DNA from 2 places in the Rhizobium sp. BR 315 genome. Region 2 is predicted to be linked to the other one. Evidence: riboswitches for the same ligand, from Rfam matches in the RefSeq annotation. Region 2 holds a riboswitch; the other holds the start of a gene.
What was found. Region 2 has a riboswitch for thiamine pyrophosphate ahead of thiC (phosphomethylpyrimidine synthase ThiC). Riboswitches for the same ligand answer to the same signal wherever they lie in the genome.
Positions count from the first base shown of each region.

Region 1: another riboswitch for thiamine pyrophosphate. It lies ahead of thiM (hydroxyethylthiazole kinase); the one in region 2 lies ahead of thiC (phosphomethylpyrimidine synthase ThiC).

Region 1 covers NZ_JARWKZ010000015.1:90,682-94,704, forward strand. The annotation lists gene QD409_RS16950 (sigma-54-dependent transcriptional regulator) at 1-242, shown strand, start outside; gene yghU (glutathione-dependent disulfide-bond oxidoreductase) at 315-1,190, opposite strand; gene QD409_RS16960 (DUF1127 domain-containing protein) at 1,683-1,829, opposite strand; TPP riboswitch at 2,065-2,161, shown strand; gene thiM (hydroxyethylthiazole kinase) at 2,209-3,012, shown strand; gene thiE (thiamine phosphate synthase) at 3,009-3,644, shown strand; gene thiD (bifunctional hydroxymethylpyrimidine kinase/phosphomethylpyrimidine kinase) at 3,641-4,023, shown strand, end outside.
Region 2 covers NZ_JARWKZ010000002.1:329,774-333,796, reverse strand. The annotation lists gene QD409_RS04025 (TetR family transcriptional regulator) at 1-437, shown strand, start outside; gene QD409_RS04020 (porin) at 584-1,675, opposite strand; TPP riboswitch at 2,258-2,389, shown strand; gene thiC (phosphomethylpyrimidine synthase ThiC) at 2,482-4,023, shown strand, end outside.

The DNA of each region.
Region 1 (4,023 bases), on a different contig from region 2:
CAGCCGCGCCGAAACCCGGTGACGCGCCTGCCACGGATACAGCATTATCCCTACCCGCCCGGATGGAGCGCTATGAGGCCGAGCTCATTCGCGAGACGTTGTCGCAGAACAACGGCGATGTCCGCCGCACTATCGAAGCTCTGGGGATTCCGAGGAAGACCTTCTACGACAAGCTTCAGCGCCACGGCATCGTCAGAGGTGACTTTGCGGGTTTTGACGGAAGCGAACGGCAGGGCTCGTAAGCAGGCACTCCAAAACGAAAACTCGCGGCCTTGAGCCGCGAGCATCCCTGAATCAAGGCAAGGATCTAAGGGTCAGCCCACGGCTTCGATCTTGTCCTGTGTTTTCGTGTCGAAATCGCTGGCATCATGACGCTCGCGCAATTGCCCGGAAGGATCGCCCGACATACGGTTGACCATGCGGCCGCGCTTGACGGCAGGGCGCGAGTAAATCTGCTCGGCCCAGCGCTGAACATTCTTGTAATCCTGGACCTGCAGGAATTCGCCTGCGCCATACTGCCAGCCCTTGGCAAGGCCGCCGTACCAGGGCCAGATTGCCATATCGGCAATGGTGTATTCGCTGCCGGCGATATATTCGCTCTCGGCGAGGCGACGATCGAGCACGTCGAGTTCGCGCTTCACTTCCATGGCGAAACGATCGATCGCATATTCGATCTTCGTCGGCGCATAGGCATAGAAATGGCCGAAACCGCCGCCGAGATAGGGTGCGCTGCCCATCTGCCAGAACAGCCAGGACAGGCATTCGGCGCGAGCCGGTTGCTCGGTCGGCAGGAAGGCGCCAAATTTTTCGGCGAGATACATCAGAATTGAAGCGGATTCGAAGACGCGGATCGGCTTGGGGCCGCTGCGGTCGAGCAAAGCGGGAATCTTCGAATTCGGATTGATCTCGACGAAGCCGCTGCCGAACTGGTCGCCTTCGCCGATCCTGATCAGCCAGGCGTCATATTCGGCGCCCCTATGACCAAGCGCCAGCAGCTCCTCGAGCATGATCGTGACCTTCACGCCGTTTGGCGTACCGAGCGAATAGAGCTGAAGAGGATGCCGGCCGACAGGCAATTCCTTTTCATGGGTCGGCCCGGCGATTGGACGGTTGATATTGGCGAACTGGCCGCCATTCGCCTTGTTCCAAGTCCAGATCTTCGGCGGCGTATACTCGGCAGAACCGGTCATGGGCATCCTCCTTGTTCGGTGAATCAGGTTGAGGTGATCTTCGATGTAGCGCGCTACGCCTGTCGCACATAGTGACGTCGGTTCATTTTTACGAGAGGCGCACGCGATGCCTTTGATGGTCTTGGACAGAACAAAAAAGCCTGCCGCGGGAGGAGGTGCGGCAGGCTTTCTTCAAGAACCGAACAGCGGATGGGAGGAGGAGTTCCGCTGTTCACGCAGACGACCTTGGGAGGAGGAGAAGGGCGCCTGCAAAGCGAAGGGATGCGGGAGGAGGTGCATCGCTTCGATGGATTAAACATACCAGTCTTTTGCTCAGTTGATAGGCATTTCTTTGCAAGACAGCTATGCGCTATGCGAAAAGCAGAAAGCTCGACTGGAGCATTTTTCGGCAGAGAGCACGGTTCGGGCTTTCATGCGGACAAAACAAAAGCGCCTGCTCGGGAGGAGGCAGGCGCTCGCAAAATACAGCTTATAACTTAGCCTTGCCGACTGTCAGCCAGCGAGGGCTGCGCGGGCAACATTGCGGATTTCGCCGCGATCGATACCCAGATCGTGCAGTTCGCGGGTAGACATACGGCCCAGTTCAGCGACCGTCTGACGGTACTTGCGCCAGTTATTGAAAGAGCGTGCTACGTTCATGATGATCCCCTTTCCTTGGGCATTCGAAGCTGAGCTGCCGTGCTTGGCGCTTCGTTCACTTCGATGAGACACATATAGTCCAACCTCCTGCTCTTTGGCAGCGCCAAGGCTTCACTGCACCCATGCATCGAGTGCATGGATTAATGCGGCTCCGGTGACACCCGTCACGACCGGCCAACCACATCCCTTGCGATTTGCTGATGACATCGCCGGCGTTGTCTGCGACAAAGGAAGGGATGAGAGACAGGGGCGTCCGCTGTTCGGCGGGCTGAGAAGCACCCTTTGAACCTGAACCAGATCATGCTGGCGGAGGGAGTCGCTCGGGGCTTTGCAACATTGCTCGCGCCCCTATGCGTCTCGCCCGCCTGAAAGGGGCGATATGCCGGACCAAACCACGACAGGCACTCTACTCGACGCCATGCGGGCGAACCCGCCATTGGTACAATGCATCACCAATTTCGTGGCGATGAATATCGCCGCCAACGTGATGCTCGCCGCCGGCGCATCCCCTGCCATGGTCCACGCCGAGGAAGAAGCCGCCGAATTCGCCACCATCTCCGGCGCGCTGACGATCAACATCGGCACGCTATCGACCGGATGGCTCGCGGGCATGCTTTCCGCAGCAAGATCGGCAAGAGAGACCGGCAAGCCCTGGGTTCTCGATCCCGTTGCTCACTACGCTACGGCCTTCCGGCGCAAGGCGGTCGCACAATTGCTGGAGCTGCAGCCGACGATCATCCGCGGCAATGCTTCGGAGATCATTGCGCTTGCCGGTGGCGCCAGCCGCGGCCAGGGCGTCGACAGCCGCGACCCCGTCGAATTGGCTGAGGAATCGGCAAGGCAACTCGCCGAACGGCATGAATGTGTGGTCGCCATCACCGGCGTCACCGATTTCGTGACCGATGGACGCGAGGCCCGACGCATCGCCGGCGGTTCGCCGTTCATGCCTCAGGTCACGGCACTCGGCTGCTCGCTGACCTGCCTTGTTGGAGCATTCGCGGCGACCACGCCCGACAATCCCTTCGATGCGACTGTCGCGGCCCTCGCCGTCTTTGCCGTTGCCGGGGAGCAGGCCGGAGCGGCGGCCGATGGCCCCGGCTCCTTTTCCTGGCGCTTTCTCGATGCGCTGGCTGCCCTCGACGCCGAGACCCTATCCGCCAAAGCGAGGATCATGACGGCATGAAAAGCTTCGATCTTTCACTCTATCTCGTTCTGGATCCTGTCCTATGCGCTGATATCGGCATGGTCGAAACAGCCCGTGCCGCTTTCGCCGGCGGCGCAACCATCGTGCAGCTGCGCGACAAACATGCCTCGACCGCAGCCATGATCGAGACCGGCCTTGCCCTCAAGCAGATGCTGGCCGGTAGTAATGCCCGCCTTATCGTCAACGATAACGTCGAGGCCGCTATCGCCATCGGCGCCGATGGCCTGCATATCGGCCAGGAGGATATGGATGCCCATGAGGCACGACGGATGATCGGCCCGGATATGATCCTCGGCCTTTCGGTAGAGACCGAGGCCCTCGCCTCGGCCATCGATGCGGGGATCGTTGATTATGCCGGGGTCGGCCCCGTCTTTGCAACGCAGACCAAGCCCGACCACAAGCAGCCGATCGGCCTCGACGGGCTCGCCGGCATCGTCAAGCTCTGCCCGGTTCCGACGGTCGCTATCGGCGGCCTGAAGGCCGAGCACACCGCTGCGGTGCTGGCGGCCGGGGCAGACGGGCTGGCCGTTGTCTCGGCCATATGCGGCACGCCCGATCCCGCGGCCGCGACAGTCCTTATCGCCAAAGCCATCAGGGAGGCGCGCAAATGATCCGTAACGTCCTGTCCATCGCCGGCTCCGATCCCTCCGGTGGCGCCGGCATCCAGGCCGACCTCAAGACCTTTTCGGCTTGCGGCGTTTATGGAATGGCTGCTTTGACCGCACTGACCGCTCAAAACACGCGGGGCGTTTCCGGCGTTCAGCCGGTGCCTCCGCAATTCGTCGCCGATCAGATCGCAGCGATCTTTGCCGATATCCGCGTCGATGCCGTCAAGATCGGCATGATCGCCAATGCGGCGATCGCGAGCGCCGTTGCCGAGATCCTGACGCGACATCGCGATGTCCCCGTCGTGCTTGATCCCGTCATGATCGCCAAAGGCGGCGCAGCCCTTCTTGCCGCCGATGCCGTCGACGTGCTGACCACGCAGCT
Region 2 (4,023 bases):
TTCAGGAATTGGCCGAGCGGATGTCGCGCGAGCTGCCGCCCAACCCACTCGATCTCGTGGCAGATGCGATTGCAGCCATATTCGAGGACGTTCAGCAAGATCCGCGCAAGCGCAGCATGCTGAAGGTGATGATGCATCTCGACATGGCTTTTTGCGACGGAACGACGAGCCGCGCGAGCTCCTTCCGGCAGGATATGCACGATAATTTTGAGCGAATCTTCACGTTGATGAACGAGAAGACGCAGTTGCCGGCACCCTGGACGCCGGACACGGCTGCCTCGGCGCTAACCGCCGTCATCGGTGGCTTGATCACCGAATGGACGCTCGACAGGGGCAATTTCCAGCTCGCGCCCTGCGGACAGATGTTCATCAAGATGGTTTTGAAGACCTGGTTCCCATCGGCCCAGATGCAGGAAATAGAGACGTCTGCGGCTTAAAAACTTAGCGGCTCGAAAACTAAAAAGGATCCGGAGGGAAAGCCGGATCCTTTCTCTTTGATCGGAGGTCAACCGATCAGTTGAAGAAGCCTGACGGATTGGAACGTCAGGCTTCCCTTACCCGGCGCGGGCCGGGTAATCTCTTATTAGAAGCTACGCTCGAAGCGCAGGATACCAGCCCACTGATCCTGGTTCACAGAATCGAAGTTGGTGTAGGAAACTTCCGGCTCGATGAGCAGGTTCTTGACCGGGTTCCACTTCAGGTTCGTGGTAGCGGCGAAGATCTTGCTGTCGGTGTAGGCGAGCTGGAGGTTCCACTTCAGCTTTTCGTTGATCGGAACGCTAGCGCCACCCCAAACGGCCCAGTCACCCCAGCCGCACTTCGATGCATCAGCAACGGGGCAAGCAGAACGGTCAAGGTTCGTGCCGGCATACTTGTTCAGCTTCTTGCCATCGGTGTTGTAACCACCCATCAAGAAGGCCGAGAATACGCCGAAGTCGGCATCGACGCGAGCCTTGATAGCGCCTTCTTCAACGATCGAGTCGTAACCGCCGACGACCTTGAAGCCGAAGTTGCCAACCTTGTAGCCAACACCGGCAACGGCGTCAGGAGCGTAGTGGTTAGCCTTGTCGTCTGCCCACCAGCTGGAGCCGTAGGAAGCGCCGGAGCCGCTGGAGTTGCTGTCTTCGACCGAGACCACAGCCGTGAAGCCGTTGCCGGCATCGTAGTTATAGCTGATCTGGTTCAGCTCGTACGGGCCGTCATAGATGACGTCGTCGTTGATGACGTCGCCGGCGTAGCCGATGTACGAATTGTACTGCGAGTCAGCCTTACCGACGAGGAAGCCACCAAGGCTGATGTTAGCGAACAGCAGCTTGGTGCTGGTCGTGTTGCCTTCGCTCCAATCCCAGCGAATAACCATGTTGGTCTTCAGCGGGCCGTATTCAGTGTCGGAAGCGGTATTGACGTTCAGCTCAGCACGGGTGTGCCACAGCGTGCCCTGCTTGCTGTTCGGGTTGTAGGCATCATACCATTCACCTTCGGTACGGACGCGGCCGCCGATCTTGAGGCAGGTTTCCGTGCCCGGAATGAAGAAGTAGCCAGCACCGTATGCGTCGCAGATGCGAACGTATTCCAGCGGCTCCGGCTCAGCAGCAACGATGGCGTCGGCTGCGTGAGCACCGGATACTGCTGCCAGCGCAGCAGCGGAGCCGAGAAGAAGGCTCTTGATGTTCATGATAAACTCCTGGTTGCAATATGCATTTCGAACCTACCGCGAGTACAGGGCTGGAATACCACTTTAAAGATCGGCCTCGTTCAAACGCGACCAGGCAGCCCGGCAAATACGCACCTAATGTTGGCTTGAGTCCCCTCGAACCTCCACAATTGACCCCGCGGCAAAGGTCTGGAAATGCCTTTACCGATCCGGCCGATAGCTCGACCGTAAGACAACTTGTGTCCTGCATCCGATTTACAAACAGCCCGTATGTTTGTCAATTATGTGAAACCGACCCGCGCATTAGTCTTGATCGCTGTTGCCTAAATGCAACTGCCGACAGCGAGGCCCATGCAACCTCCTCTGGCGAAAGCCGAAAGGCGCCGATTGCGCCCTACCGGAAGCATGAACGCGCCAGCGGGCGGCATCCTGGACAAGTCCGAGCTTGGTGGTCAACTCCGATCGGCGCGCACCGATATTTTCGACTCATGGTGGAACGTTCCCGTCGAAGCCATCCGGTGCCCGGCGCAGCTGGGAGCCACCAGGCGAAATGCGATCGTCGCTATAGGGTTGACAGCAGCGGAAGAGAGAGCTTAGCCTTCCAGCATTCACCAGGGGGGTCCCGGCAAGGGGCTGAGATACTGCTGGACAATATGGCTTTGCCTGTTGTGGCGCAGTGACCCGTTGAACCTGATCCAGTTCATACTGGCGTAGGGACGGTGCAAGCGCTCGATGGCTCTGGGTTCACGCGTGGAATCCATATCGACGTCTTTCCATCATTCCGGCTGATTGACTGGGTCTCCAACCGCAATTTGGAGCCTCAAACCATGAACATTGCCGCAAAAAACCTCACTCCGACCGTCACCACCGGCCCACTGCCGGCCTCGAGGAAGATCTACATTCCTGGAGACATCCATGCCGATATCCGTGTGCCGATGCGTGAGATCAGCGTCCATCCGACATCGGGTGAACCGCCCGTCGTCGTCTATGATTCTTCAGGCCCCTATACGATCGAGGGCGCCGATATCAGCATCGAGCAGGGCCTGTCGCAGCTCCGCCGCGACTGGGTGCTCGCCCGCGGCGATGTCGAGGCCTACGAAGGCCGCCATGTGCGCCCCGAAGACAATGGCTTCGTCAGCGGCGACCGGTTGACACCCGAATTTCCCGGACGTCGCCAGCCGCTGCGCGCCAAAGACGGCAAGGCGGTCACGCAGCTTGCCTATGCGCGTGCCGGCATCATCACCCCGGAGATGGAATTCATCGCCATCCGCGAGAATCTCGGTCGAAAGGCCAAGGCAGAAGCGTTGGTTCGAGACGGCGAAAGCTTCGGTGCTCATATTCCCGATCATGTGACGCCGGAATTCGTTCGCCAGGAAGTCGCCGCCGGCCGCGCCATCATCCCGGCCAACATCAATCACCCCGAGGCCGAACCGATGATCATCGGCCGGAACTTCCTGGTGAAAATCAACGCCAATATCGGCAACTCCGCCGTTACCTCCTCCATGGCAGAGGAAGTCGAGAAGATGGTCTGGGCTGCCCGCTGGGGCGCCGATACCGTCATGGATCTTTCGACCGGCCGCAACATCCACAACATCCGCGAATGGATCATCCGCAATTCGCCGCTGCCGATCGGCACGGTTCCGCTCTATCAGGCGCTCGAAAAGGTCGGCGGCATTGCCGAGGAACTCACCTGGGAGGTCTATCGCGACACGCTGATCGAGCAGGCCGAACAGGGCGTCGACTATTTCACCATCCATGCCGGCGTGCGGCTGCACTACATCCCGCTGACGGTCAATCGCGTCACCGGCATCGTGTCGCGCGGCGGCTCGATCATGGCGAAGTGGTGTCTCCATCACCACCGCGAGAGCTTCCTCTACGAGCATTTCGAGGAGATCTGCGATATCTGCCGCGCCTATGACGTCTCCTTCTCGCTCGGCGACGGCCTGCGCCCCGGCTCGATCGCCGACGCCAATGACGCCGCGCAGTTTGCCGAACTCGAAACCCTGGGCGAACTGACGAAGATCGCCTGGGCGAAAGACTGCCAGGTGATGATCGAAGGCCCCGGCCATGTGCCGATGCACAAGATCAAGGAAAACATGGACAAGCAGCTGGCCGTCTGTGGCGAAGCGCCTTTCTACACGCTCGGGCCGCTGACGACGGATATCGCGCCGGGCTACGATCATATCACCTCGGGAATCGGCGCTGCCATGATCGGCTGGTTCGGCACGGCGATGCTCTGCTACGTCACCCCGAAGGAGCATCTCGGCCTGCCCGACCGCAACGACGTCAAGACCGGCGTCATCACCTACAAGATCGCGGCCCATGCGGCCGACCTTGCCAAGGGTCATCCAGCCGCGCAGGTGCGTGAC